One region of the Xanthobacter pollutisoli genome, then DNA from elsewhere that is predicted to be linked to it. Evidence: predicted binding sites of a transcription regulator. Region 1 holds the regulator's gene; each other region holds the start of a gene.

Region 1 (7,230 bases):
CGGAAGCTGCGCGGCACTGGCCGCCGCCACCGCCTTGAGCCGCGCGTTGCCCGCGAAGGTGGTCTCGGTCTCTTCCGGCTCGGGCAGGCCGAGGTCGCCGGCCGAGACCGCCTCCACCCCGTGGGGCTCCAGCAGCATCTTCATCTCGATGAGCTTGCCAGGGTTATGAGTCGCCACCACGAGGCGTCCAGTCAATTGCCGCGCCATCACCCCACCGCCAGCTTCTGCAGACTCACAAGCTGATCGATCCCCGAACGCGCGAGGGCGAGGAGCGACAGAAGCTCGTCCTGGGTGAAGGGCGTCTTCTCCGCCGTGCCCTGGATCTCCACGATGCCGCCGGTACCGGTCATGACGAAATTGGCGTCAGTCTCGGCCACGGAGTCCTCGGCATAGTCGAGGTCGAGCACCGCCGTGCCCTCATAGATGCCGCAGGAGACCGCCGCCACGTGCTGCTTCAGCGGCATCTCGCGGACCATGGAGCGCGACTTCATCCACGTGAGGCAGTCATAGAGCGCGATCCAGGCGCCGGTGATGGAGGCGGTGCGGGTGCCCCCGTCGGCCTGGAGCACGTCGCAGTCGAGGGTGATCTGCTTCTCGCCCAGCGCCACGAGGTCGGTGACCGAGCGCAGCGAGCGGCCGATGAGGCGTTGGATCTCCTGGGTGCGGCCGGACTGCTTGCCGGTGGTGGATTCGCGCCGGGTGCGGTCGTGGGTGGCGCGGGGCAGCATGGCGTATTCCGCCGTCACCCATCCCCGGCCCTGGCCCTTGAGCCACGGCGGCAGGCGCTCCTCGAGGGTCGCCGAGACGAGGACATGGGTCTCGCCGAACTTCACGAGGCAGGAGCCTTCGGCGTGGCGCATCACCCCCCGCTCGAAGGAAACCGCGCGCATCTCGTCGGGGGCGCGCTTGCTGGGACGCATGGTGGAAACCTCTTTCACATCGTCGTTCGGCCCCCTTTTAGAGGGTTTTACGCCGAAAGGGACAGGCTCGCCGCGAGAAACCGCGGGGCCGCGCCCCGCCCGGCTGCACCGCGGCGCTTGTATCGGGCGGCGGGGATGGACACATAATGAGGCGGGGCGATGGCCCCCGCCTCGCAGGCATCACCGAAAGGCGAACGATAAGGCGAACCGCAGTGGCGCTCGACCCGTTCCTGACCCTCACCACCGGCGGTCTCGCCCAGATCGACCAGCGCGCGCGGGAGATCTTCCGCCAGATCGTCGAAAGCTACCTCGCCACCGGCGAGCCGGTGGGCTCGCGCAATCTCTCGCGCCTCATCCCCATGACGCTGTCGCCCGCCTCGGTGCGCAACGTGATGGCCGATCTTGAGGCCGCGGGCCTTATCTACGCGCCCCACACAAGCGCCGGACGCCTGCCCACCGAGCGCGGGCTGCGCTTTTTCGTCGATGCCTTGCTGGAAATCGGCGACGTCAGCGAGCGCGACCGCGCCAATATCGAGACCCAGCTCATGGCCGCCGCCCGCTCCACCACGGTGGAAGGGGTGCTGCAGGAGGCTTCGGCCCTGCTCTCGGGCCTGGCCCGGGGGGCGGGCGTCGTGACCGCCACCAAGACCGATCCGCGCCTCAAGCATGTGGAATTCGTCCCGCTGGAGCCGGGCCGGGCGCTGGTCATCCTCGTTTCGGAGGACGGTCAGGTTGAAAACCGTGCCCTCTCCCTGCCGCCGGGCCTGCCGATCTCGGCCCTCACCGAGGCCACCAACTTCCTCAACGCCCGCATCCGCGGCCGCACCCTCGCCGAGGCGCGGTCGGAGATGGAGAACCTCCTCGCCGAACTCAACCGCGACCTGGACGATCTGACTGCGCGGGTGGTGGAGGCGGGCCTTGCCTCCTGGTCCGGAGACGATCCCGGGGCGCGCACGCTGATTGTACGCGGGCAGGCCAAGCTGCTGGAGGACCTGCGCGCTCTGGAGGACCTGGAGCGCATCCGCCTTCTGTTCGACGATCTGGAGACCAAGCGGGAGGTGGTGGACCTGCTCGGCCGCGCCGAGGAGGCGCAGGCCCTGCGCATCTTCATCGGCTCGGAGAACCGGCTGTTCTCCCTCTCGGGCTCGTCCACCATCGTCGCCCCCTACCGCGACGGGCAGGGCCGAGTGGTGGGTGTGCTCGGCGTCATCGGCCCGACCCGGCTCAATTACGGCCGTATCGTCCCCATGGTGGACTTCACCGCCCGCCTGGTGAGCCGCGTCCTCGGGGCGCCGGGGGCGGATGCGGCGTGAGCTTGATTTTTCCCGCCATCGCCCCGATATGCGCGGGGACGAATTGGAATGGCCCGCAGGTCGCTGACCACGGGCCCAAATCGAGGCAGGGGAAGACCGGATGAGCGAGCAGAAGCGCGCGCCCGAGACCGGCGGCGACGCAAGCGAAAACGGTGGATTGGCGCCGAACGAGGCCACCGCCGAGGCTGAAGCCCTCGCTGCCGCCGACGCCGAGATCGGCGCCGATGGCGAGAAGCAGCGGCTGGAGGCCGAGGTCGCGAGCCTGAAGGACAAGTTCCTGCGCGCCTTCGCCGAGGCGGAGAACGTGCGCCGCCGCGCCGACAAGGAAATCCAGGACGCCCGGACCTACGGCATCGCCTCCTTCGCCCGCGACGTGCTGAATGTCGCCGACGACCTCGCCCGCGCGCTGGGCTCGGTGGATGAAGCGGCCAAGGCCTCGGCCGAAGGCGGCTTCAAGGCGCTGCTCGACGGGCTGGAGCTGACCGAGCGCGGCCTCGTCAAGGCGCTCGAAAAGCACGGCATTCGCAAGATCGAGCCGAAGGGGGAGAAGTTCGACCCCAATCTGCATCAGGCCATGTTCGAGGTCCCCGACCCGAGCGTGCCCAGCGGTACCGTGGTGCAGGTTGCCCAGGCGGGCTATGTGATTGGCGAGCGCGTGCTGCGCCCCGCTATGGTCGGCGTCGCCCGCGGCGGCCCCAAGGCCGAAGCACCGGGTAAGACCGCCGGCGCTGCCTGACGGCAGGCCTCAGCGCGGGACGAGGCGGCGGTTGATCGGGCGGATGGTGGCGCATGCCGGCGTCCCGTCCTTCGCCGTGCCGAGAACGGTCGTCTCAATGATGCGGCCCGTCATGGCGCCGTCCAATAGGTCCGGCCCAAGGTCGTGGATGTCGATCTTCATCCTGCGCGACCAGGGAGAGGCCGGATCCCCGGCCAACTGGCCGATGCGGATATAGACGAAGCGCCGCTCGGGACCTTCTCGCCGTACCTGATCGCCGAAGAACTTCGGTCCCGGCGCGACCCGGATCGCGAAATCGAACGCCAAAGCTTCGCCAGCGCTCGATTGTTTGGGATCGAGGGGCGCCTCGTCCTTGCCCTGAAGGCTATGGAGCACGCCCGGCACAGGCTGCTCGATGAGGATGCGCAGGCGGATTTCGGTCTCGTTGGTGCGGGCCATCGCCGCATGGTGGACGCTCTAAGCTGGAGCGTCCATACCCAGACACCTGAAATCTCGCCGTCCCGATCCTTTGCGGCCGGCCCCTCAGGCGTCGCTGGGCGCCGACAAGGAGCGCTCGCCCCCATTGGTGGCGCTGCCCATGGGGATGCCGAGGAGATCGGCCAGGGCCTCCGCGATCACGCGGCTGGTATAGGGCTTGGCGACCCGCGGTGCGTCCGCGAACTCGGACGGCATGCGCACGCTGCCGGTATAGCCGGAGCAGAAGATGAAGGGCACGCCCCGCTCGGCAAGGATGCTGGCGGCAGGGTAGACCGGCTCGCCCGCAAGATTCACGTCCAGGATGGCGGCATCGACCTTCTCGGTCGCGGCCGCCGCCATGGCTGCCGAAAGGCTGGCAATGGGGCCCACGACCGTGCAACCCAGGGACCTGAGGTTATCGTCGAGCCCGAGCGCAACAAGATACTCATCCTCGACGACGAGCACCCGCCTTCCTGTAAAGATCATTCTGCAACGCCTTGACTGAACAACGCCTTCCCGCGTCAACAAGCCGGCTGCACAAAAGTTCCGCTACGGCCGAAGCCGCGACGGAAACAGCCAAGGCTCAGTCCTTGGCGCGCTCCACATACGACCCGTCGGCGGTCATCACCACGACGCGGGTGCCGGAAGCGATGTGCGGCGGAACCATGGTTCGCACGCCGTTGGAGAGCATCGCGGGCTTATAGGACGAGGAGGCGGTCTGCCCCTTCACGGTGGGCTCGGTGTCGACGATCTCGAGCACCACGCGGGCCGGCAGCTCGATGGCGATGGGCGTGCCGTTATGGGTGGAGAGCATGCATTCCATGCCTTCCTGCAGATAGACCGAGAGGTCGCCCATCACGTCCTTGGGCACGGTGACCTGATCGAAGCTCTCGGGATTCATGAAGGTATAGCCGTCGGAATCCTCGTAGAGGAAGGTGTGGGGACGGTCCTCCACGAAAGCGCGCTCCACCTGCTCGGTGGTGCGATAGCGCTCGGAGATCTTCACGCCGTCCGAAATGCGGCGCATGTCGAGCTGGGTGACCGGCGTGCCCTTGCCGGGATGGATGTTCTCGGCGGTGAGCACCACGTAGAGCTTGTCGTCGATGTCGACCACATTGCCCTTGCGCAGCGAGCTGGCGATAACCTTGACCACGTTGTGTCTTCCTTGAACTGAATGCGGCGCGCCGCCGCCCGTGAGCTTCGGCCCGCAACATAGCGATCTTGGCGCGCAACGCCAGTCTCGCTCCCGCCTTTCTGCCGCCGGGCCGCGCCCAGACTGTCCCGCGGCGCGCCATCTCCAGGAGCCTTGCTGCTATGGCGGTATCATCTTCATCCCCGCCAAGCCCCGCCGAGAGCCCCTGGTGGAGCCCGGGCGTCTACGCCGACCGACGGCCCTTCCTGCTCGCGCGCGGCCGGATCGCCGCGACGCTGCGCGCCGCATTCGCCGCCGAAGACTTCGTAGAAGTGGAGACCCCCGCCCTCCAGGTCTCGCCCGGCAACGAGACCCATCTGCACGCTTTCGGCACCGACCTCCTCGCCGCCGACGGCACGGCGCGCCGGCTCTATCTGCGCACTTCGCCGGAATTTGCGGCCAAGAAGCTGCTGGCGGCGGGCGAGCCACGCATCTTCGAGTTCGCCCGCGTGTTCCGCAATCGCGAGCGTGGGCCAACGCACCACCCCGAGTTCACCATGCTGGAATGGTACCGTGCGGGCGCGCCTTACACGGCCATGATGGAGGACTGCGCCCGCCTGCTGGTGCTCGCCGCCGAGGCGGGCGGCACGCGGATCTTCCACTGGCGGGGGCGGGACTGCGACCCCTTCGCTGCGCCCGAGCGCCTCACCCTCGTCGAGGCCTTCGCCCGCCATGCGCGAATGGACCTTGAGGCGTTGCTGCCTCCGCCGGGACAAGCTCCGGCCTCCGCCCCCTTCGTGGCGGCGGCGCAGGAGCGCGGCATCCGCACCGCGCCGGACGACAGCTGGGCGGACGTGTTCTCACGGGTGCTGGTGGAAAAGATCGAGCCGAACCTTGGCTCCGGCCGACCGACCATACTCACCGATTATCCGGTGAGCGAGGCCGCCCTCGCCCGTCCCAAGCCCGCGGATCCGCGCTTCGCCGAGCGGTTCGAGCTCTACGCCTGCGGCCTGGAGCTCGCCAACGCCTTCGGCGAGCTCACCGACGCCGCCGAGCAGCACAGGCGGTTCGCCTGCGACATGGACGAGAAGGAGCGGCTCTATGGCGAGCGTTATCCCATCGACACGGACTTCCTCGACGCCCTGAAGCTGATGCCCCCCGCCAGCGGGTGCGCGCTGGGGTTCGATCGCCTCGCCATGCTGGCGAGCGGGGCGCGTCGGATCGAGGACGTGCTATGGGCGCCGGTGGCCGCGCCGTCCTGAGAGGTCTAGGCGAAGTCTGGCGCTCAGCTTTTCGAATAGGTCAGCCAGATCACCAGCACGAAGACGGCGAATATGCCGATCCCGAGAAGCGCGGTGCCGATGAGCGCGCCGGCGCTGGCATCTTCGACCCCGGCGAGATCCGTCAGGAAGCGCAGGAACCCCAACAGCCCCTGCGCTCCGGAAGCGCTGATCATGACCGCGGTTCAGTTGATCTCGAACAGGGTTGAGAAGCCCGAGATGTCGAACACCTCGCGGATCTGCGGCTGGAGCGACGACAAGGTCAGCTTGCGCTTGGCGCCCCGCATGGCCTTGCCCGCCACCAGCAAGGCGCGCAGCCCGGAGGAGGAAACGTAGTCCACCCCCGCCAGATTGACGACGATGCCGCCGTCGGTCATCGATACCACTTCCATGAGGCTTGCCTCGAACGGCTTGGCATTGGGCGTGTCGAGACGCCCCGCCACCTTCAGCAGCACGTCGGCCCCAACCTGTTCACGCTCGATGTGCATCGGCCTCTACTCGCTCGCTGTCCGCATGCGCGGGGGCTTCCGGATTAGCCTCATTCCGGGGTGCGCGCAACGCCACCGCGCTGCGTCGCACCAGCCAGACGGCCCGCTCGAACAGGCTGGTGGCCAGCAGGAGCTGCCGCGTATCGCTGCCGCCATCCAGCGCCGAGGCGGCAAGCTGGCGACGGATGCGGTTGAGCATTTCCGAGCGGTCGCCGGCGATGGCAATGATGTCGTCGAGGTCCTCCGCCGCCCCGTCGGTAGCGTCCGCCAGCGACAAGGTGATGGCGCGCAACGATTCGGAGAGCGCGAACCCCAGCGGCGGCACGTCCTCGAAGCCTTCCACCACCTCGGTGAAATCGTGCAGCGTGTCCTGGAGGGTGCGCACCGTCTCCAGCAGCGATTGCTGGTGGAGCGCGATCTCCAGATTGTCGCGCGCCACGCCCCGGGCGATCAGGTCGGAGAGGAAATTGTCGATGGCGAGCGCCACGGCGGCGGCGCCACGCCACAACGCCAGCCGCTCTGCAGCGTCGCCCCCGTCGGTCTGGTCAAGATCGGGCAGCAGCGTGGGCAAGAGCTTGATGAGCCGGGTCGTCTCACTGATGGTGAGATCGAGTGCGGTAGCCGCGTCGCCGAGGGCCTGATCATGAATAAAGCGCGGCCGTGACGCGCTGTCCTCGACCGTCGGCGGGCTCAGGGCGACGGCGATCCGCTCGGACAGGCCGCGGGCGAACGACACCGGGATGGCGCCGGCCAGCTGGAGCGCCAGGAACAGGCTGGAGAGCGAGACGGACGCCTGGTGACCGCTGAACTCATCCAGCAGGGCAAAGGGATCCAGACCGAAGAGCGCCACCGCCGGAAAGGCGGCGCCGATGATGAGGCATCCCACCGCCTTCACCAGCACGTGC
Region 2 (7,230 bases), on a different contig from region 1:
GGTGATAGGTGTTGCCGAGCACGATGTCGGCGCCCGCGGCCTTCACCTGGTCGAAATAGAGCCCCTTCACCGTCGCCGCCGTGCCCACCGGCATGAAGGCGGGCGTGCGGACGACGCCGCGCGGCGTCGTCACGAAGCCGGCGCGGGCGCCGCCGCTGGTGGCGGTGAGGGTGAAGGCGAACGTGTCGGCGGAAGGCGAAGCGGTCATGCGCCGCCTTCTGGCAGAAGCAGGCACGCATCGCCATAGGAATAGAAGCGATACCCGGCCGCGATGGCATGGGCATAGGCGCGCTTCTGCGTGTCATGGCCGATGAAGGCGGCCACCAGCATCACCAGCGTCGAGCGCGGCAAATGGAAGTTGGTGAGCATGGCGTCCACCGCCTTGAAGCGGTAGCCGGGGGTGATGAAGATGTCGGTCTCGCCGACGAAGGGGCGGATGAGGCCGTCCTCCCCCGCCGCGCTCTCGATCAGCCGGGTGGACGTGGAGCCGACGGTGAGGATGCGCCCACCCTTCGCCTTCACGGCATTGAGGGCGTCCGCGGTCTCCCGCGTCACCTCGCCCCATTCCGCATGCATGCGATGGCCGGACGTGTCGTCGGCCTTCACCGGCAGGAAGGTGCCGGGTCCCACGTGCAGCGTCACGCAGTGCCGCTCGGCTCCGGAGGCGGCGATGCGGGCCATGAGATCGGGCGTGAAATGCAGGCTGGCGGTGGGCGCCGCCACCGAGCCCGAGACGCGGGCGAACAGGGTCTGGTAGTCGGCCCGGTCGCGGTCGTCCTCGTGCCGGCGGGCGGCGATATAGGGTGGGATCGGCATGTGGCCCACCGCCGCCACCGCCTCGTCGAGGGCGGGGCCGGAGAGGTCGAAGGCGAGCGCCACGGTCCCGTCCTCGTCCTTGGCGGCGACGGTGGCATCGAGCGCGCCCAGAAGGCAGGTGCTGCCTTCCGCACCGAAACGGATCCTGTCGCCCACCTTCAGCCGCTTGCCCGGCTTGGCGAAGGCGCGCCAGCGGTCGGGCGCGAGGCGCTTGACCAGCGTCGCTTCCATCCGCACCTCGGCTCCGCCGGCGCGGGTGCGGATGCCTTCGAGGGCCGCGGGGATCACGCGCGTGTCGTTGACCACCAGCGCATCGCCCGGCGCGAGGAAGGCCGGCAGGTCGCGGACGCTGCCGTCCTGCAGTTGCGGTTCGCAGCCGGCGCGCACCACCAGCATGCGCGCGCTGTCGCGCGGCTCGGCAGGGCGCAAGGCGATGTGCTGCTCGGGAAGCTCGAAATCGAAGGCGTCGACGCGCATGGAGGGAGGGGGCGACCGTTAGAAGATGGCGATAGCGCCCTGCCAGATGGCCCAGGTCATAAGCGCCGTGATCAGCAGCCCAAGCAGGGTCGCGGCGAAGCCGGCGAGGATGACGAGGCCGTCCCGTTCCACGAGGCCCAGGCCGAAGATGCATACGGCGAAGCCGGGGGGAAGATTGCCGAGGAAGGGAATCGGCAGCAGCAGGATAAAGCCCAGCAGGACCACCGTGGCGCCCACCACGCGGCGGGCGGTGGGACCGGCGAACTGCTCGTATCGGGGGCGCGAGATCTTCTCGAATCGCTCGATCCACGGTCGCGAGCGGTTGACAATGCTCTCCAGCATGGAGCGGGAGAAGGTGCGACGGGCGATGTACTGCGGCAGCCACAATTCCTGCCGACCCAGCGCCATCTGGAGGCCGATGAGCCCGAGGATGGTGCCGCAGACCACGGGAATGCCGGGCGGCATGGGAATGCAGTTGGGAATGCCGAAGATCAGGAAGAGAATGCCGAAGGCCCGGTTCCGCAAGGCGTTCACGAGATCGCCGATGGCCACCTGATCCTCTTCCTGGGCGGCGAGGACGGCGGCGAGCAATTCGGACGTGCGGGGTGTGCGGTGATCCAAAAGGCGCCCTCGTGTAATGGTCGCCTTTATTAGCATCGCGAAAGCGGCGACCTCAGGGCACGACGCCCATTGCGCCGCGAGTCCCGTTTGCGCGGCGTGTCGGACATGCACGCCCCACCCCCGCGCGGGGCGCACATGTCCGTGCCGCCAGGCGCAACCATAGGACGCCCATCCAGTTGCGAAAAGCCCTCAGCGCGAGGTGGGCGGATGGTCGGGTCAATTCAGCAGGAAAAGCCCGTCCACCGGGCGCAGCTCCGCCGGCTTGATGAGACTGCTGTGCGCCACCCGCACCGAATGCAGTCGCCCCTCGATCTCGCGCTGCCAGAACTCCAGGAACTTGTTGAGCTCCGGAAAGCGGGGGCAGAGGTCATATTCCTGCCAGAGAAAGGTCTGAAGGAGCCTCGGGTGGTCCGGCAGGCGGTAAAGGATCTCGGCCGTGGCGAGGCCGTAGCCTTCCATCTGTAGGGCGAAGTCGCGCGATACCTTGGACGATGGGGACATGGGACGACACCTCCGATCCGCTCGTCCCCGGCGGCGCGTCTCCTGCGTCGACGCCGGGACCAGACAATGAATTGTCGGCTCCAGAGTTTCCCGCGGCCAAGTCTAAATTTTAGTTAGTCCTGCAAAAACAACGCTCTAGCAGCATGTCGGGTGGACTGCTGACAGCGAGTATGGATAGCCCCGCTTCCATGAGACGCTCGGGAAGGTGCCCGGAAATATAGCTGAGGCAAGGGTTTGCAGCCGTGCTAGCACTCGTTCCATTCGAGTGCTAAATTTTTTACGGACCCCCTTGCGGGAGGAAATTGGCGCCCTTAGATCGCGGGCGGGCCGTGTCCGACCCGGACCGGCGCCGCGAAAACAAGCAGTCCAAGCCAAACGAACCGGAGGTTTCCCGATGGGTTTCCGTCCCCTGCACGACCGAGTGGTCGTCAAGCGCATCGAGGCCGAGCAGAAGTCGGCCGGCGGCATCATCATCCCCGACACCGCCAAGGAGAAGCCGCAGCAGGGCGAGGTCGTCGCGGTCGGTCCCGGCGCCCGTAACGAGAAGGGCGAGCTGGTGGCTCTCGACGTCAAGGCCGGCGACACCGTGCTGTTCGGCAAGTGGTCCGGCACCGAGGTCAAGATCGACGGCCAGGATCTCCTCATCATGAAGGAGAGCGACATCCTCGGCGTCATCGAGAACGCGGCCGGCGCCAAGAAGGCGGCCTGACGCCGTCTCCCGACCCGCTGCAATCCGAAATTCAATGGCGTCGTCCCGGTGACGTCGCCTCTCATCTCAAGGAGCAGGCCCCATGGCTGCCAAGGACGTAAAATTCTCCATCGATGCGCGCGACAAGGTTCTGCGCGGCGTCGACATCCTCGCCAATGCGGTGAAGGTCACGCTCGGCCCCAAGGGCCGCAACGTCGTCATCGAGAAGAGCTTCGGCGCCCCCCGCATCACCAAGGACGGTGTGTCGGTGGCCAAGGAGATCGAGCTCGAGGACAAGTTCGAGAACCTCGGCGCACAGCTGGTGCGTGAGGTGGCCTCCAAGACCAACGATCTCGCCGGCGACGGCACCACCACCGCCACCGTGCTCGCCCAGGCCATCGTCCGCGAGGGCGCCAAGGCGGTTGCCGCCGGTATGAACCCGATGGACCTGAAGCGCGGCATCGACCTCGCGGTGGACGCCATCGTCAAGGATCTCGCCGCCAACTCCAAGCGCGTGACCTCCAACGACGAGATCGCCCAGGTTGGCACCATCTCCGCCAACGGCGACGCCGAGGTCGGCAAGTTCCTCGCCGAGGCCATGAAGAAGGTCGGCAACGAGGGCGTCATCACCGTCGAGGAAGCCAAGTCCTTCGAGACCGAGCTCGACGTGGTCGAGGGCATGCAGTTCGATCGCGGCTACCTCTCGCCCTACTTCATCACCAATGCCGAGAAGATGCGCGTTGAGTTCGAGGAGCCCTACATCCTCATCAACGAGAAGAAGCTCGCCAACCTGCAGGAGCTGCTGCCGGTGCTCGAGGCGGTGGTGCAGTCGGCCCGTCCGCTGCTGATCATCGCCGAGGACGTGGAAGGCGAGGCGCTCGCCACCCTCGTGGTGAACAAGCTGCGCGGCGGCCTCAAGGTTGCCGCAGTGAAGGCCCCCGGCTTCGGCGATCGCCGCAAGGCCATGCTGCAGGACATCGCGATCCTGACCGGCGGCACCGTGATCTCCGACGACCTCGGCATCAAGCTCGAGAGCGTCAACCTCTCCATGCTCGGCCGCGCCAAGAAGGTGGTGATCGAGAAGGAGAACACCACCATCGTCGACGGCGCCGGTGAGAAGGCCGAGATCGAAGCCCGCATCGCCCAGATCCGCGCCCAGATCGAGACCACCACCTCCGACTACGATCGTGAGAAGGCGCAGGAGCGCCTCGCCAAGCTCGCCGGCGGCGTCGCCGTGGTGCGCGTGGGCGGCTCGACCGAGGTCGAGGTGAAGGAGAAGAAGGATCGCGTGGACGACGCCCTGCACGCCACCCGCGCTGCGGTGGAAGAGGGCATCGTGCCCGGCGGCGGCGTGGCCCTGCTGCGCTCCATCAAGGCGCTGGAAGGCCTGAAGGTCGACAACCCCGACCAGAAGACCGGCATCGAGATCGTCCGCCGCGCCATCCAGGCGCCCGCCCGCCAGATCGTGCAGAACGCTGGCGAGGATGGCTCCGTGGTGGTGGGCAAGATCCTCGAGTCGTCCGACTACACCTTCGGCTACAACGCCCAGACCGGCGCATATGTGGACATGGTGAAGGACGGCATCATCGACCCCACCAAGGTGGTGCGCACCGCGCTCCAGGATGCGGCGTCCGTGTCCGGCCTGCTCATCACCACCGAGGCGCTCATCGCCGAGCTGCCGAAGAAGAATGCCCCCGCGGCCCCGGCCATGCCGGGCGGCGGCATGGACTTCTGAGGTAGAAGCAGCCTCTGACGCCGCCCGGCGTCTTCGCGAGGGAGCAAACCGGCAAGCCGGTTTGCTCGGGCGGCGGCATGGACTTCTGAGGTAGAAGCAGCCTCTGACGCCGCCCGGCGTCTTCGCGAGGGACGCAAACCGGCAAGCCGGTTTGCTCGGGCGGCGGCATGGACTTCTGAGGTAGAAGCAGCCTCTGACGCCGCCCGGCGTCTTCGCGAGGGAGCAAACCGGCAAGCCGGTTTGCTCGGGCTGCGGCATGGACTTCTGAGGTAGGCGCACCTCTGAGGAAGAGTCTTCGAGTTTCACAGGCCCCGGACGCACCCGGCGAGTATCGCGTACCGCAAACCGACGGAAGGCGGTTTGCCCGGGTGGCGGACCAAAGTGAAAACGGCCGGGCCTCAAGCCCGGCCGTTTGCTTTTTGGCTCACCACGTATAGCGGATGCCGGCATAGACGGCCCGGCCGGAGCCCGGCTCGAACAGGGCGGAGTTCTGTGCCGCCCGCGCGGTGACGCTGACCGTCGCGATATAGGCCGTGTCGAACAGGTTCCGCGCGTCCACATAGGCCGAGAACGGGCCGCCATCGTCGTAGCCGAGGCGGAAGTTCAACAGGGCATAGGCCGCGGTGTTCAGGGTGTTGGCATCGTCCACATAATAGGGCGTCGGCACCCATTCCACGTTCGGACCGGCATAAAAGCCGCTCGGATGCTTGTAGAGGAGCTCGGCGCGGATGTAGTGGCGCGGAATGCCCGGCAGCTGGTTGTTGCCCCACACCGGGTCATTGTCGAAGAAGAAATCCGAATAGGTGTAGGCGAGGTTGAACCACAGCTTGTCCGCCGCCGCACCCTTCTCCCACAGGCCCTTGAGCAGCGTGCCGCCGAAGCCGGCCTCCACGCCCTGGTGCACCGTGTAGCCGAGATTCACCACGGTGCAGACACCGGAGACGGTGGTGGCGTTGCATTGCAGCTCGTTCTTCACGCTGGATCGGTAGAGCGACACGTCCCAGGTGAAATCCTCGCCGCGCCCGCGGCTGCCGATCTCGTAGGTGGTGGCGGTCTGCGCCTCCAGATTTGAGAGGAGGGGGCTGGCGAAATTGGTGAGCTCGGAAAAGGTCGGCACCTCGGCGGAATTGGAGACGTTGGCGAACACCTGCGCCCCCGGCCCGATGTCCCAGACGATGCCGCCCTTCGGCAGGAACAGGCCATAGTCCTTCGATCCGGTCGCCGCGTTGTAGAAGCCGTCCCGGTCGCGCGTGGCGGTCAGGTACTGGAACGCGCCCACCAAAGCAAAGCTCTTGGCGAGGTAGAAATTGTCCTCGGCGTAATAGGTTGTGGTGGTCGCATCCTCGTTGGCGAAGAAGGTGAGGGCGCCCTCGTGGCCTTGGATGTTGGCGAAGCGCTTCGCGTCGGTTGAGCCGATGGAGGTGGTGATGCCGGCGGTCAGACGATTGGCGAAGCCGGCGATCTCTCGCTCGTCCACCAGGCGGGCAAAGCCGCCCCAAGTGAAATAGTCATAGTCCAGCACCTGGAAGATGGGGTGGTTCAGGTCCTTGTCGGAGACGAAGCCGCCGAATTCGAGCTTGCTGTTCTCGCTCATCACCCAGGTGGTCTTGTTGGCGAAGCGCAGCGACTGGATGTTGCGCTGGTAGTCGAGCTTGAGATTGGTGGGGTTGGCGGCCTCGGGATCGGTGAGCGCCGCCGCCTTGCTCACTGCGCCGGGGATCTGCTGCTCGATATCGTTGGCGTTGAAGAAGAACCGGGTCTCGAAGGCGTCCGTGGGCCGCCAGCCGGCATTGCCGGAGGCGCGCAGCGACTGGCCGGCGGAATGCTCGCGGAACCCCTGCGCCGTCTGTGCCGATGCCGTGACGAAGGCATCGAAGGCGCCCTGCGCCCCGCCGGCGCTGCTCTGGAGGCGGAAGAAATCCCAGCTGCCGGCATCGAGCCGAACGGTGACGCTCGGCGCGTCGCGGCCCGTGGGGGTTACGAAATTGATGGCGCCGCCCAAGGCGTTGGCGCCGAGCTGGTAGCCGTTCGCGCCCTTGAACACCTCGACATATCGGTAGGCGGTGGGGTCGATCTCCTGAAAGTCGCCGCCGCCGTCCGCCGTGTTGAGCGGGATGACGCCGTCCTGGAACAGCTGGACGCCGCGCAGATGCGCGTTGCGCGACAGGCCGGAGCCCCGGATGGAGAGACGGGTGTCCTCGCCCCATTTGGTCTGCGCGAAGACGCCGGGGACGAAATCCAGCATGTCCTTGATGGTGACGGCGCGGGTGTCCTGCCACGCCTCGTCGCTCACCACCTCGGCGCCGCCGGGTGTGCGCGCGATGGCGGCGCGCGCCTCGTCCATGCTGGGGACGGTGAGCGAAGCGGCGGTGCCGCCGTCGACCACCACGTC
Region 3 (7,230 bases), on a different contig from region 1:
AAGGTCGGCCCGCGCGTCTGCTGGCGGGCAAAGCCGCAGAAGAGCTCCGGCAGGCGGCGCAGGTCGATATAGGTCGAGGCGGCGAACAGGCCCTCGAAGATCCGCGCCGCCTCGCGCTTGAAGCCGTAGCGGGCGAGGCCGGCGGCGATCAGGGCATTGTCGTGCGGCCAGACCGAGCCGTTATGGTAGCTCATCGGGTTGTAGCGCGCTTCACTGCTGGCGATGGTACGCAGGCCCCAGCCGCAGAACAGCGTCGGTCCCATCAGCGTGCTCGCCACGGAAGCTGCCCGATCCGGCAGGGCGATGCCGGTGAGCAGGGCATGCCCGGCATTGGAGCTCCTGATACGGCAGGGCCGCTTCTCGCCGTCGAGCGCCAGCACATAGGTGCCGAGCGCCGCGTCGAAGAAGGCCGCATCGAAGGCGGCGCGCAACGCCTCTGCACGCCGGTCGAACCCGGTCGCACGTTCAGGGTGCCCCAGGGCGCGGGCGACGTGCGCGGCGGCCCGCCAGGCGCCATAGGCATAGGCCTGCACCTCGGCGAGGGCGATTGGGCCGCGCGCCAATGTGCCGTCGGCATGGAAGACCGAGTCATGGCTGTCCTTCCAGCCCTGATTGATCAGCCCCTCCACGGTCTGCCGGCCATATTCGACAAAGCCGTCGCCGTCGCGATCGCCATGGTTCTCGATCCAGCCGAGCGCCGCCTCGATGTTCGGCCAGAGCCGGCGCAGCGTAACAAGGTCGCCGGTGCGCTCAAGGTAGGCGCCCGCCAGCATGATGAAGAGCGGGGTGGAATCGACGCTGCCATAATAGCGCCGGAACGGCACCTCCCTCAGCTCTGCCATCTCGCCATGGCGCACCTCGTGCAGGATCTTGCCCGGCTCGGCGTCGGCCTCCGGGTCGAATTCCGTGGCCTGGTTGGCGGCGAGATGCAGGAGCACGCCGCGGGCAATGGCCGGGTCGAGCCACAGCGTCTCCAGCGCGGTGATCAGCGCGTCGCGCCCGAATACCGTGCTGAACCACGGGATGCCGGCGTAGGGATACGGACCCTCCGGCATGTCGGTAACCAGCATGTAGAGGTCGGAGACCGAGCGGCGCACCGCCTCGTTGAAGATGTCGTTCGAAGTGATGATCGCCGTCGCCCGCGAGGCGGAGGAGCGCAACGCGCGGCGCGCATCGCGCATCGCGCGAAGGAAGGCAGGACGCACTGGCCTCTCGCTGGCGCCGTCGCAGGCGATCTCCAGCACGAGCGTGCTGGCTTCGCGCGGAGCAAGGTCCACGACGAATGTCGCGCGCTCCGTCATGAGCTCCTGCGGTGCGGGGTCGAAGCGCAGCGTGGTCTGCCGTCGCCGTCCATCAAGGCCGAGATAGGCGAGCTTCACCTGGTCGGCCGTTATCTCCGGCTTTTGCAGCGTGCCGCGCCGCGCCCGTTGCGTGCCACGTACCTCGAACAGGTCGGCAAAGTCGGCGGCGAAGGCGATGTCGATCCTCACCCGCCGGGACCGGTCGTCGAAGTTGCTGATGGCGATCCGCTCATGGCAGGTGCCGTTCCACAGAAAGCGCGAACGGCGCAGATGAAGCAGGTCGTGCTCCAGCACCAGCCGGCCCTCGGCATCGAACAGGTCGGGGTTGGTGAGATCGCAGGTCAGCGTCGCGTTATCGTCGCGCAGCGTCGAGGACAGCAGCATCGGCCGCTGCCCGGCGATGGTCAGGTAGAGATGTGAGAGATAGCGCGTGTCGCGATGGTAGAGGCCCTCCGGGCTGCCCGGCCCGGAGAGCGCATCGCCATTGTGGTCGAACACGGCGAAGGTGTCACCGTGCTTGAGCGTGCGCGGCCGCCGCTCCTGCAGCGAGGCGGCGGCCGGGATGAAGAACTGCGCCAGCGGCGTGCCTGGCCCGGTCGGCGCCGGCGCATGCGCGACCGCTTCCGCACTGGTCGTGCCGTGCATGGAGGACCTCCCGCTCAGGCGACGACCCGCAATTCGATGCCATCGGCCAACCCGTTGCCGGTGCCGTTGGCCACGGCGGGAATGCGCATCGCAGCACGGCGCAAACCGGGGAGATCACGATAGATGGCGAGATAGTCGAGCGCCATCCGCTCGGCGGTGAAGCGCTCCTCGAAGGTGGCGCGCACCTCGGCGCGGTCGAGCTGGCCGACCGAGCGCACCGCCGCCACCGCCTCGTCGATGTGGCTGACGACGAAGCCGGTGACGCCGTCATCGATCACCTCCGGCACCGAGCCGTGGCGGAAGGCGATCACCGGCGTGCCGCAGGCCATGGCCTCGATCATGACGAGCCCGAACGGCTCCGGCCAATCGATTGGAAACAGCAGTGCGCGGGCATTGCCAAGGAAATCGGCCTTCTGCTGCTCGTTGATCTCGCCGATGAACTCGACATTGGGATGCCGCGCCACCATCGGGCCGATCACCTCGTCCCAATAGGCTTGGTCGGCCTTGTCCACCTTGGCGGCGATCTTGAGCGTCATGCCGGCGCGGGCGGCGATCTCTATGGCGTGGTCGGGCCGCTTCTCGGGCGAGACGCGGCCGAGGAAGGCGAGATAGTCGCCATGCGGGTTCGCGGTGAAGGGCAGGACGTCTCTCGGCAGGCCATGGTGCACGGTGCCGGCCCAATGGACCGGTGGCATGGGGCGGCGCTGATCGTCCGAGATGGAGACGAGCGGATAGTGCGGGAAGGCGGAATAGAAGGGCCTGAGGTCGGGCAGGTCGAGACGGCCGTGCAGCGTCGTCACCATGCGGTCGGCAAAGGCACTGGCGAGCGGATAGTGCAGGAAGTCGACATGGAAGTGCAGCACGTCGAACTCGGCGGCCCGGCGGCGCACCTCCTCCAGCATCATCATGTGATAGGGCAGCGGGTCCCTGACCTGCGGATTGAGCCTGAGCGCCATGTCGCAGCAGGGCACCAGCTCGGCCGCAGTCTTGGAATCGCCGCTGGCGAACAGCGTCACCTCATGGCCCTGCCGGACCAGTTCCTCGGTGAGATAGGACACGATGCGCTCCGTCCCGCCATAGAGCCGTGGCGGACAGCATTCCGCGAGCGGGGCGATCTGGGCGATCTTCATCGGCAAAACCTCCTCGTGTGAGCAAAGCGTTGACAATGAGCGCGGGTCGGAGAAGTCCGGTAGCCACCATTGAGCGGCGTGGCCGCCTTCCTCGTCATGGAAGTCGCTGCGGGGATCGAATCGATCCGGTCCGTCCGGCACCCGCCGCAACGAACCCGCGCGATAGCGGCCGTGCTGAGCAGGACCTCCCCGGTTGGCGATATCGTCGAGATGCCCCGCGCGGCGCGCCCGTGGCATCTCAGTTGATGGAAGCGCGCCCGCCTTGTTCAAGGCAAATGCGTTCCGGCGTGGGAGCCGGTTCATTCTGGCGCGAGACAGGGACCCGGATCTCCTCCGGGCCCCGCCTTGTCAGAAGTCCATGCCCGCGCCGGCGGGAACGGCGGGTGCTGCTTCCTTCTTCGGCTTCTCTGCGACCAGAGCCTCAGTGGTGATCAGCAGCGAAGCGACCGACGCCGCATCCTGGAGCGCGGTGCGCACGACCTTCGCCGGGTCGATCACGCCATTGGCGACGAGGTCCTCGTAGGTACCGGTCGCGGCGTTGTAGCCCCAGTTGTAGTCGTCCTTCTCCAGAAGCTTGCCGACGATCACCGAGCCATCCTCGCCAGCATTGCTGGCGATCTGACGCGCCGGCGTCTGAATGGCGCGACGAACGATGGCGACGCCGGCCTTCTGGTCCTCATTGGCGGGCTCAACGGAATCGATCGCCTTCAGCGCACGCAGCAGGGCGACGCCGCCGCCCGGCAGGATGCCTTCCTCGACCGCCGCGCGGGTGGCGTGCAGCGCGTCATCGACGCGGTCCTTCTTCTCCTTCACCTCGACCTCGGTCGCGCCGCCGACGCGGATCACCGCGACGCCGCCGGCGAGCTTGGCCAGGCGCTCCTGCAGCTTCTCACGGTCATAGTCCGAGGTGGTCTCCTCGATCTGCGCCTTGATCTGCGAGGTGCGGCCCTCGATCTCCGCCTTCGCGCCGACACCGTCGACGATGGTGGTGTTCTCCTTCTCGATCACCACCTTCTTGGCACGGCCGAGCTGAGCGAGAGTGACGTTCTCGAGCTTGATGCCGAGGTCCTCGGAGATCACCTGGCCGGCGGTGAGGACGGCGATGTCCTCGAGCATGGCCTTGCGGCGATCGCCGAAGCCGGGCGCCTTCACCGCCGCGACCTTCAGGCCGCCGCGCAGCTTGTTGACCACGAGCGTGGCCAGCGCTTCGCCCTCGACGTCCTCGGCGATGATGAGGAGCGGCCTGGAGGTCTGCACCACCGACTCCAGGAGCGGCAGCATGGCCTGCAAACCGGACAGCTTCTTCTCATGGATCAGGATGTACGGATCCTCGAGCTCGACCCGCATCTTCTCGGTGTTCGTCACGAAATACGGCGAGACATAGCCGCGGTCGAACTGCATGCCTTCGACCACCTCGAGTTCGGTGGCGGCGGTCTTGGCTTCCTCGACGGTGATCACGCCTTCATTGCCGACCTTCTGCATCGCCTCGGCGAGGAAACGGCCGATCTCGGTGTCGCCATTCGCGGAGATGGTGCCGACCTGGGCGATCTCGTCGTTGCGCGTCACCTTGCGCGCACGAGTCTTGAGATCCGCCACTACCGCGTCCACCGCGAGGTCGATGCCGCGCTTGAGGTCCATCGGGTTCATGCCGGCGGCTACCGCCTTGGAGCCTTCCTTGACGATGGCCTGGGCGAGAACGGTGGCGGTGGTGGTGCCGTCGCCGGCAAGGTCATTGGTCTTCGAGGCCACTTCGCGCACCATCTGCGCGCCCATATTCTCGAACTTGTCCTCAAGCTCGATTTCCTTGGCGACGGTGACGCCGTCCTTGGTGATGCGGGGAGCGCCGAAGCTCTTCTCGATGACGACATTGCGGCCCTTCGGGCCGAGCGTCACCTTCACCGCATTGGCAAGCGTGTCCACGCCACGCAGCATCTTCTCGCGCGCCTCGGACGAGAACTTCACTTCCTTGGCAGCCATGTCCTGTCCTCCTTCCTGGATTGCTATGGCTCACGATCTCAAGGGATACACGGTCAGGCAGCCTTCCTGGCCGTCCCGCTCCGTTCGATCACGCCGAGAATGTCGCTCTCCTTCATGATGAGCAGGTCCTCGCCGTCGATCTTCACCTCGGTGCCGGACCAATTGCCGAACAGCACGCGGTCGCCGGCCTTCAGGTCGAGCGGCACCAGCTTGCCGGCCTCGTCGCGCGCGCCGGGCCCGGCGGCGACGACCTCGCCCTCCTGGGGCTTTTCCTTGGCGGTGTCGGGGATGATGATGCCGCCGGCCGTCTTCTCGAGGGCCTCGATGCGGCGCACGACGACACGGTCGTGCAGCGGGCGGAAATGCATGCAGATCCTCCTGGTGCAGGCAGCGATGTCATGAACTCGGCGGCTGGGCGCACGAGCGGACATCGAGCTAGGAAGGCTGCGTTTCTCGTTCAAGAGGGTACGCAAAAAATTTTGTCACTCGGCGTCATTAAGTGCCAATCAGCTGAAAACAATAGAGAATATCGAATCAGGGTGACGCGGTGAGAGGTGGCCGAGAAATTTTTCATGTCCCTCTTGAACGAGATTTTTTCGCTCCCCAGATCGCTTGTCGCCGGTGCCTGAAAGGACCGGCGCGTGGCGCCCGTGGCAAGGCTGCGGGCGGCTCGTGTCCATGTTGCTCAGTGGAGAATGTGGCTATGAGACCCTTCGACTTTGCTCCGCTTTATCGTTCCACCGTCGGCTTCGACCGGCTGTTCGATCTCATCGATACTGCGGCGGGGCCGCGTCCGGACTGGCCGCCCTACAATATCGAGAAGACCGGCGAGAACGCCTACCGGATCACCATGGCCGTTGCCGGCTTCCGTCCCGACGAGGTCGAGCTCACGCAGCAGGCCAATACGCTGGTCGTCACGGGCAAGAAGACCGCGGACGCAAACCACCGCCAGATGCTGCACAAGGGCATCGCCGTCCGCGATTTCACGCAGACCTTCAATCTCGCCGACTATGTGAAGGTGTCCGGAGCGACGCTTCAGGACGGCCTGCTGTCGGTCGAACTGGCGCGCGAGGTGCCGGAACGGCTGAAGCCGCGCCGCATCGAGATCGCTTCCGCAGGCCAGCCGGCCGAGAGCAACGTCAGGCAGATCGAGCAGGCCAAGGCGGCCTGATCTTTCCCGCCCGAAGAGCCTGCATCCCGCCTCCCGGCATTCGCCGGAGGCCGGCCTGTGGAGGATTGGAGATGCTGCACGAAATAAATGTAAGCACCGGGATTCTTCCATCTCGCGTGCCATGGGGCGAACCGCGCTCGCCGGGAGAGGTCCTGGCCGACCCAACCATGAGCACGGGGTCAAAGCGGGCACTCCTCGCGTCATGGGCCTCGGATCGGTATGCCGTGCCGAACCGGCCGGACCTTCGCCGCCCGGAGACAGGAAAGATCCTGGTCCTCTCCGACATACTCGAGGCGCTGCAAGCTCTGGACGAGGTGACCGATCTTCAGCAGATAGCGCCGCTCCGAAGCGCCCGCCCATCCTCTGAAGGGACCTGTGCCGCCGGCATGTGAGGCCAGAACATTCCGGACCGCAGCTCGCTTTAGATGGAGCCGGTGCCTGCCCGCAGCTGCTCATTGCGTGTCTTGCAACCTTCCGCCGTTCTTGTCATGTCACGCGTCCAGCTTTCAACTGCATGGCCTATCCCCATGACGACGCAAACCTCGCAGAGCCGCCCTTTCGAAGCCGATGTTTCCCGCCTGCTGCACATGATGGTGCACTCGGTCTATTCCGACCGGGACGTATTCCTGCGCGAGCTGATCTCCAACTACTATGCCGCCAAACAGGACCTCGATATGGTCGCGTGACTCAAACCAAACCGCCTCCGGAAAACCCGGGACGCTTCATACAGGTTCGCCGCCTGTCCGTCGTGCCAGATGATCTTGACGAGGTCGCCGCGCCGTCCGCGGAAGCAGAAGATATGGCCGCCAGCGGATCTCGCCTCAGGACCTCCTGCACTTGCAACGCCAGGGAGGCGAAGCCCTTGCGCATATCCGTGTGGCCTGTCGCCAGCCAGACCTTCACGCCGACCGGGATAGGGATCATCGCGCCCTCAGGGCGGCGATCGCATCGCGCAGCGCTCGGCCATCCACGTCGCCCTCCAGCCGCAGCCGGTCGCCAGAAGCCA
Region 4 (7,230 bases), on a different contig from region 1:
TCGCCGCCGCCGAAGCGGAGGCGGAAGCCCAGGCCGAGGCCGATGCGGCCGCCCTCATCGAGGCCGAGGCCCGGGCGGAGGCGGAAGCCCGCGCGCGCGCCGAAACCGAGGCCAAGGCGCAGGCTGAGGCGAAGGCGCTCGCAAGCGCGGAGCCCGAGCCTGCGCCGGCCAAGCCGTCCGAGGCGCTGCCGGCTCCGGCGCCGGTCGCCGTCCCGTCGCCGCCCCTCGTCGCTCCGGCCGCACCGGCGGAAGCGGCCGCCCCCGCCCCGCCGGCGGCCGACCGGGGCCGCGGCGCCCGGCCGGAGGCCCGGCCCGATCCCATCATTGCCTTGCCGCCTTTGCCCGACGATCCCGGCCCCGAGGCGGATGCGACGGAGGAGCCGGCTCCCGCGCCCAAGTCCCGCCGCCTGATGGGATTGTGACCCGGACGGGGCGGGCTTTCGCCCGCTCCGCGGGTTGCGCGCCGGAGCGGCGCGCCTTGTGGCCGCCCCGCGCCGATGCTATGCGGCGCGGATGACCGCCAGCGCCCAGAAGCACATCCGCAACTTCTCCATCGTCGCCCATATCGACCATGGCAAGTCGACACTCGCCGACCGCCTCATCCAGATGACGGGCGGGCTCTCCGAGCGCGAGATGACCGAGCAGGTGCTCGACAACATGGACATCGAGCGCGAGCGCGGCATCACCATCAAGGCGCAGACCGTCCGCCTGTCCTACAAGGCGCTGGACGGCGAGACCTACACGCTCAACCTCATCGACACCCCCGGGCACGTGGACTTCGCCTATGAGGTGAACCGCTCGCTCGCCGCCGTGGAGGGCTCCCTCCTGGTGGTGGACGCCTCCCAGGGCGTGGAGGCGCAGACGCTGGCCAACGTCTACCAGGCCATCGACAACAACCACGATATCGTCCCCGTCCTCAACAAGATCGACCTGCCCGCCGCCGAACCGGAGAAGGTGAAGGCGCAGATCGAGGACGTGATCGGCCTCGACGCCTCCAATGCCATCGGCATCTCGGCCAAGACCGGGCTCAACGTGGACCAGGTGCTGGAGGCCATCGTCACCCGCCTGCCGCCGCCCCTCGGCGACCGCGAGGCGCCGCTGAAGGCGCTGCTGGTGGACTCCTGGTACGACACCTACCTCGGCGTCGTCGTGCTGGTGCGCGTGGTCGACGGCGTGCTGAAGAAGGGCCAGCGCATCAAGATGATGGCGGCCGACGCGACCTACGACGTGGACCGGGTGGGCGTGTTCACCCCCAAGATGGTGGCGCTGGCGGAGCTGGGGCCGGGCGAGATCGGCTTCCTCAACGGCTCCATCAAGGAGGTGGCGGACACCCGTGTCGGCGACACCATCACCGAGGAGAAGCGCCCGTGCGAGGCGGCGCTGCCGGGCTTCAAGCCGGCCCAGCCGGTGGTGTTCTGCGGCCTGTTCCCGGTGGATGCGGCCCAGTTCGAGGACCTGCGCGCCGCCATGGGCAAGCTGCGCCTCAACGACGCCAGCTTCTCGTTCGAGATGGAAACCTCCGCCGCGCTGGGCTTCGGCTTCCGCTGCGGCTTCCTCGGGCTGCTGCACCTGGAGATCATCCAGGAGCGGCTGGAGCGCGAGTTCAACCTCGACCTCATCGCCACCGCCCCCTCGGTCATCTATGAGATCCAGATGACCGACGGCTCGGTGATCGACCTACACAATCCGGCCGACATGCCGGACGTGGTGAAGATCGAGGAGATCCGCGAGCCGTGGATCCGCGCCACCATCCTCACTCCGGACGATTATCTGGGGAGCGTGCTGAAGCTCTGCCAGGACCGGCGCGGCACCCAGATCGAGCTGACCTATGTGGGCGCGCGCGCCATGGTCACCTATGATCTGCCGCTGAACGAGGTGGTGTTCGACTTCTACGACCGGCTGAAATCCATCTCCAAGGGCTATGCCTCGTTCGACTACCAGATCACCGAGTATCGCCCCGGCGACCTCGTGAAGATGTCGATCCTGGTGAATGGTGAGCCGGTGGACGCGCTCTCCATGCTGGTGCACCGCGCCCGCGCCGACGCCCGCGGCCGGGTGATGTGCGAGAAGCTGAAGGACCTCATTCCCCAGCACCTGTTCAACATTCCGATCCAGGCGGCCATCGGCGCCAAGATCATCGCCCGCGAGACCATCAAGGCGCTGCGCAAGGACGTGACGGCCAAGTGCTATGGCGGCGACATCAGCCGCAAGCGCAAGCTTCTGGACAAGCAGAAGGAAGGCAAGAAGAAGATGCGCCAGTTCGGCAAGGTGGAGATTCCCCAGGAAGCCTTCATCGCCGCCCTGAAGATGGACGAGTGAGGCGGCACGTCTCTTCCGAGCCTTAAAGAGGTATCGCGAAAGGCAGCGAAGACCCTGACGCCGGCCCGGCGCGGTCCGATTTTTTCCTGGGCCGGCGCTCCAAACCGGTCCCCGCGCGTTCCGTTTCGGAAGCCGCCTCATCCGCGGGTGACGGACCCGATGGCACGCATCATGCTTGGCTGTGGGATGCCCGCGCGTGCCTGCCGCCACCGTCCTGCGGCGGCCGCAATTGGGCCAGGGGGATTTTCATGGCGATGAGCCCGCACGCACCGGCCGAGAATCCGAGCACGCCGTCCGGCTACGGCTTCGAACTTGTGGTGCAGCACACGCTCGAGCGGGTGCGCGGCGACACCTCCGGCGAGCTTGCGGGCTATATCCCCGAGCTGGCGCGGGTCGATCCCGAGCGCTTCGGCATTTCCGTGGTGTCGGTGGAGGGCGAGGTGGTCTCCGCCGGCGATGCCGAGGTGCCGTTCACCATCCAGTCCATCTCCAAGGCCTTCGCCTTCTGCCTCGCGCTGGAGATCGCCGGGCGGGACAAGGTGCTGTCGCGGGTGGGCGTCGAGCCCTCGGGCGATGCCTTCAACGCCATCGTGTTCGATCCGCACACCAACCGCCCGTTCAACCCCATGGTGAATGCCGGCGCCATCACCGTGTCCGGGCTCATCGCCGAGGAATTGGGGGCGGATGCCTTCCCCATGGTGCTGGACCGCTTCTCGGCCGCCGCCGGACGCAGCCTGTCGGTCGATGAGGCGGTCTACAGCTCGGAAGCGGCAACCGGGCACCGCAACCGCGGCATTGCCCATCTGCTGACCAGCGCGGGGGCGCTGGTGGCCGACGTGGACGCCACCCTGGACCTCTATTTCCGCCAGTGCTCCATCCTGGTCACCGCATCCGACCTCGCCCGCATGGGGGCGACGCTGGCCAACATCGGCGAGAACCCGCTCACCGGCAGCGCCGCCTTCTCGGTGGAGGCGGTGCGCGCCACGCTGGCGGTGATGTTCACCTGCGGCATGTACAATTTCGCCGGCAACTGGGCCTTCGACGTGGGCGTGCCGGCCAAGAGCGGGGTGGGGGGCGGCATCCTCGGCGTGGTCAACCGGCAGCTCGGCATCGCCACCTATTCGCCGCGGCTCGACGCCAAGGGCAATTCGGTGCGCGGCATCGCCGCCTTCCGCGAACTGGCCGAGGAGCTCGGCCTCCACCTGTTCGATCCCACCAACCGCGGCTCCGCCATGCTCACCGCCTTCGGGCGGTGAGCGCCGGCGAAAGGCGGGTCAGGTCAGGAGCAGCGCACGTAGATCATGCTGCCGTAGCGCTTGGCGACCTCGGGGTCGACGAACTTCAGCACCAGCACATTGCCGTCGAAGCGCACCACCTGGCGGTCGCGCTCGCCGCCGGCCGGGTCCTCGGGCGGGCCGATATAGACCGGGCCGTTGCCCGACTGCTTGGAGACCAGCTCGGTCAGCTTGTTGTCGTCGGCGAGATACATCATGACGCCGCCGTTGGGGCCGGCGGTGATGACGTAGGGATTGCTGCCGCAGGTGGCGCGGGCCTGGTTTTCCGTGCGGGTGGCGTCGTCCGGGCGATGGTAGGCGGCAAGGCCCCAGCGGCCCACGAGGCGCTCGGCCGGGATCGGGCTGGTGTATTGCGGCCGGGCCGGCGGCGGCGGAGCCGTGGGGGTGGTCTCGCAGGCGGCGAGCCCGAGGGCCAGCAGGGTCAGGGTCGCGCCGGTGAGCATGGCGCGGCGCGTGCGCCCCACCCCGGACTTGGATCCCGCAATCATCTTCGTCATGTGCTCTCCGAGGCCTCCCGCCGCCTGGAACCAGAAACTCGACCATACCCAGCCGGTTGACCGACCATAAAGGCTGGCGCCGCCCGCGTCGATGCCGTCGGGGGCCTCAGCGCCTCCGGCTACGGTCCAGCTTGTAGGAAGCATAAACCACGGCGCGTTACCGTTTTGCTAGCCGGCCCCCACGCCCTCGTTCGCGCCCGCGTCCGGGTTCGATGCTGCGGCGCGCCTTGACGGGGAGCAGGCGGCCGCTTATCTCCGGCGTCGAGCTTGGCACTCCTCTATCAAGAGTGCCAGAACCGGCGGGCATCTGGCTCGCGCTCCCCGAAGAGGTATCATCAATGACCTTCCGCCCCCTGCACGACCGCGTTGTGGTCAAGCGCATCGAAGCCGAGCAGAAGACCGCCGGCGGCATCATCATCCCCGACACCGCCAAGGAGAAGCCCCAGGAGGGCGAGGTGATCGCGGTGGGACCCGGCGCCCGCGACGAGGCCGGCAAACTCGTGCCCCTGGACGTGAAGTCCGGCGACAAGGTGCTGTTCGGCAAGTGGTCCGGCACCGAGGTGAAGATCGACGGGCAGGATCTGCTCATCATGAAGGAAAGCGACATCCTCGGCGTGATCGGCTGATCCGAACCGCCGAGCCCGACGTGGCGCACCACTCGCTGTGCGCCTGACCCGGCAACGATAAATCCAATCAGGAGGCCGTCATGGCTGCCAAAGAAGTCAAGTTTTCCGGCGATGCGCGCGAGAAGCTGCTGCGTGGCGTCGATATCCTCGCCAATGCCGTGAAGGTCACGCTCGGCCCCAAGGGCCGCAACGTGGTCATCGAGAAGTCCTTCGGCGCCCCGCGCATCACCAAGGACGGCGTCTCCGTCGCCAAGGAGATCGAGCTCGAGGACCGCTTCGAGAACCTCGGCGCCCAGCTGGTGCGTGAGGTCGCCTCCAAGACCAACGACAAGGCCGGCGACGGCACCACCACCGCCACCGTGCTCGCCCAGTCCATCGTGAAGGAAGGCGCCAAGGCGGTTGCCGCCGGCATGAACCCGATGGACCTGAAGCGCGGCATCGACCTCGCCGTCGCCGCTGCCATCGCCGACATCCAGGGCCGCGCCAAGAAGGTGTCGTCCTCCGCGGAAGTCGCGCAGGTGGGCACCATCTCCGCCAACGGCGATGCCTCCATCGGCGAGATGATCGCCGGCGCCATGCAGCGCGTGGGCAACGAGGGCGTCATCACCGTCGAGGAAGCCAAGACCGCCGAGACCGAGCTCGAGGTGGTCGAGGGCATGCAGTTCGACCGCGGCTATCTTTCTCCCTACTTCATCACCAATGCGGAGAAGATGATCGCCGACCTGGAAGAGCCCTACCTCCTCATCTTCGAGAAGAAGCTCTCCGGCCTTCAGCCGATCCTGCCGGTCCTCGAGGCCGTGGTGCAGACCGGCCGTCCGCTCGTCATCGTCGCCGAGGACGTGGAAGGCGAGGCCCTCGCCACCCTCGTGGTGAACAAGCTGCGCGGCGGCCTCAAGGTCGCGGCGGTGAAGGCCCCCGGCTTCGGTGACCGCCGCAAGGCCATGCTGGAGGATATCGCCATCCTCACCGGCGGCACGGTGATCTCGGAAGACCTCGGCATCAAGCTGGAGAGCGTCACCCTCGCCCAGCTCGGCCGCGCCAAGAAGGTGATCCTCGAGAAGGAGAAGACCACCATCGTGGACGGCGTCGGCGAGAAGGCCGACATCGAGGCCCGCGTGAACCAGATCAAGGCGCAGATCGAGGAGACCTCCTCGGACTACGACCGCGAGAAGCTCCAGGAGCGGCTGGCCAAGCTCGCGGGCGGCGTCGCGGTAATCCGCGTCGGTGGCTCGACCGAGGTCGAGGTGAAGGAGAAGAAGGACCGCGTGGACGACGCGCTCAACGCCACCCGCGCCGCGGTGGAAGAGGGCATCGTTCCCGGTGGCGGCGTCGCCCTGCTGCGCGCCAAGAAGGCCGTTGAGCTGGTGAAGTCGGACAATCCCGACATCACTGCCGGCATCAAGATCGTCCTGCGCGCCCTCGAGGCCCCCATCCGCCAGATCGCCGAGAACTCCGGCGTGGAAGGCTCCATCGTGGTGGGCAAGGTGCAGGAGTCCAACGATCCGACCTTCGGTTTCAATGCCCAGACCGAAGAGTATGTGGACATGATCGCCACCGGCATCGTCGATCCGGCGAAGGTGGTGCGCACCGCCCTGCAGGACGCCGCCTCCGTGGCCGGCCTTCTCGTCACCACCGAGGCGCTCGTCGCCGAGCTGCCGAAGAAGGACAGCGGCATGCCCTCCATGCCCGGCGGCGGCATGGGCGGCATGGGCGGCATGGATTTCTGATCCATCCAGCGGTCCAGAAATGAGAGAGGGCGCGGCTTCGGCCGCGCCCTTTTCTTTTGGGAGTGTGCCCGGGGGGCGGTCGAAGGGCCGACACCCTCATCCTTTCGCTGCCGTCGCCCTCCGGCGTGACCGGAGGGCCCATCCATCCGCTGGAGCGGGTGTCCGGAGACAGGGACGAGCAACCCCACGGGTCCTCCGATCAAGTCGGAGGACGACGGCGCCGCGAGCTGCACGGAAACCAACTCGCCTGCCGAAGCGCCGATCCGAGGACCAGAGCGAAACCGGCGCAGCGGGCGATCGCCGCTCGTCCCTCACGTCCCGCAAAATGTCCGATACCCCTCCATGGACGGCGGCAGCCCCGCATAGGCGGCGAACTGCGGCTGCTCCTCGTAGGGCCGCGCCAGCACGCGGTTCAGCTCCTCGAACGGGCCGTAGTCGCCGCGCTCGATGGCGGCGGAGATCACCCCTTCCACCAGATGGTTGCGTGGGACGAACAGCGGGTTCACCCGGTCCATCCCGGCGCGGATGTCGGCGCCCGTGCGTCCCGTCGCGGCGAGCCGTGCGCGCCAGCGCTCGGCCCAGGCGTCGAAGGCCTCGCGGTCGAGGAACAGGTCGCGCACCGGCCCGCCCGCGCCCGCATTCTCCGCCAGCGCGCCGAGGCGGCGGAAGGTGAGGGTGAAGTCGGCCTTGGAGGGGATCATCAGGTTGAGGAGATCGTGGGCCAGCGCCACGTCCTCTTCGCCCGCCTCCGGCAGGCCGATCTTGG

What was found. The regulator HrcA, encoded in region 1, represses chaperone genes, less so after heat shock. The targets are predictions, from matches to a motif close to GTTAGCACTCNCNNNNNGNGAGTGCTAAC.
Region 2: groES (co-chaperone GroES) is a predicted target of HrcA. The motif match lies at 2,660-2,688, and genes of this name have one in related genera.
Region 3: ABLE93_RS21980 (co-chaperone GroES) is a predicted target of HrcA. The motif match lies at 5,532-5,560, and genes of this name have one in related genera.
Region 4: groES (co-chaperone GroES) is a predicted target of HrcA. The motif match lies at 4,378-4,406, and genes of this name have one in related genera.

What each region holds. Positions count from the first base shown of each region.
Region 1 is NZ_JBDZDP010000001.1:1,071,402-1,078,631, forward strand. It holds gene rdgB (RdgB/HAM1 family non-canonical purine NTP pyrophosphatase) at 1-207, opposite strand, end outside; gene rph (ribonuclease PH) at 207-920, opposite strand; gene hrcA (heat-inducible transcriptional repressor HrcA) at 1,133-2,233, shown strand; gene grpE (nucleotide exchange factor GrpE) at 2,334-2,969, shown strand; gene ABLE93_RS05025 (DUF5990 family protein) at 2,979-3,407, opposite strand; gene ABLE93_RS05030 (response regulator) at 3,492-3,911, opposite strand; gene efp (elongation factor P) at 4,009-4,578, opposite strand; gene epmA (EF-P lysine aminoacylase EpmA) at 4,740-5,819, shown strand; gene ABLE93_RS05045 (hypothetical protein) at 5,843-6,013, opposite strand; gene ABLE93_RS05050 (STAS domain-containing protein) at 6,023-6,325, opposite strand; gene ABLE93_RS05055 (Na/Pi symporter) at 6,309-7,230, opposite strand, start outside.
Region 2 is NZ_JBDZDP010000002.1:582,002-589,231, reverse strand. It holds gene tgt (tRNA guanosine(34) transglycosylase Tgt) at 1-208, opposite strand, end outside; gene queA (tRNA preQ1(34) S-adenosylmethionine ribosyltransferase-isomerase QueA) at 205-1,293, opposite strand; gene ABLE93_RS08170 (exopolysaccharide biosynthesis protein) at 1,312-1,914, opposite strand; gene ABLE93_RS08165 (usg protein) at 2,131-2,415, opposite strand; gene groES (co-chaperone GroES) at 2,810-3,124, shown strand; gene groL (chaperonin GroEL) at 3,207-4,838, shown strand; gene ABLE93_RS08150 (TonB-dependent receptor family protein) at 5,263-7,230, opposite strand, start outside.
Region 3 is NZ_JBDZDP010000018.1:8,572-15,801, reverse strand. It holds gene ABLE93_RS21995 (amylo-alpha-1,6-glucosidase) at 1-1,946, opposite strand, end outside; gene ABLE93_RS21990 (glycosyltransferase family 4 protein) at 1,961-3,076, opposite strand; gene groL (chaperonin GroEL) at 3,425-5,053, opposite strand; gene ABLE93_RS21980 (co-chaperone GroES) at 5,107-5,421, opposite strand; gene ABLE93_RS21975 (Hsp20 family protein) at 5,757-6,224, shown strand; partial or broken gene ABLE93_RS21970 (ATP-binding protein) at 6,752-6,871, shown strand; partial or broken gene tnpB (IS66 family insertion sequence element accessory protein TnpB) at 6,874-7,148, opposite strand; gene ABLE93_RS21965 (hypothetical protein) at 7,145-7,230, opposite strand, start outside.
Region 4 is NZ_JBDZDP010000009.1:94,311-101,540, reverse strand. It holds gene ABLE93_RS17400 (heme biosynthesis protein HemY) at 1-422, shown strand, start outside; gene lepA (translation elongation factor 4) at 514-2,319, shown strand; gene glsA (glutaminase A) at 2,568-3,575, shown strand; gene ABLE93_RS17385 (hypothetical protein) at 3,599-4,102, opposite strand; gene groES (co-chaperone GroES) at 4,450-4,737, shown strand; gene groL (chaperonin GroEL) at 4,818-6,464, shown strand; gene ABLE93_RS17370 (protein adenylyltransferase SelO) at 6,776-7,230, opposite strand, start outside.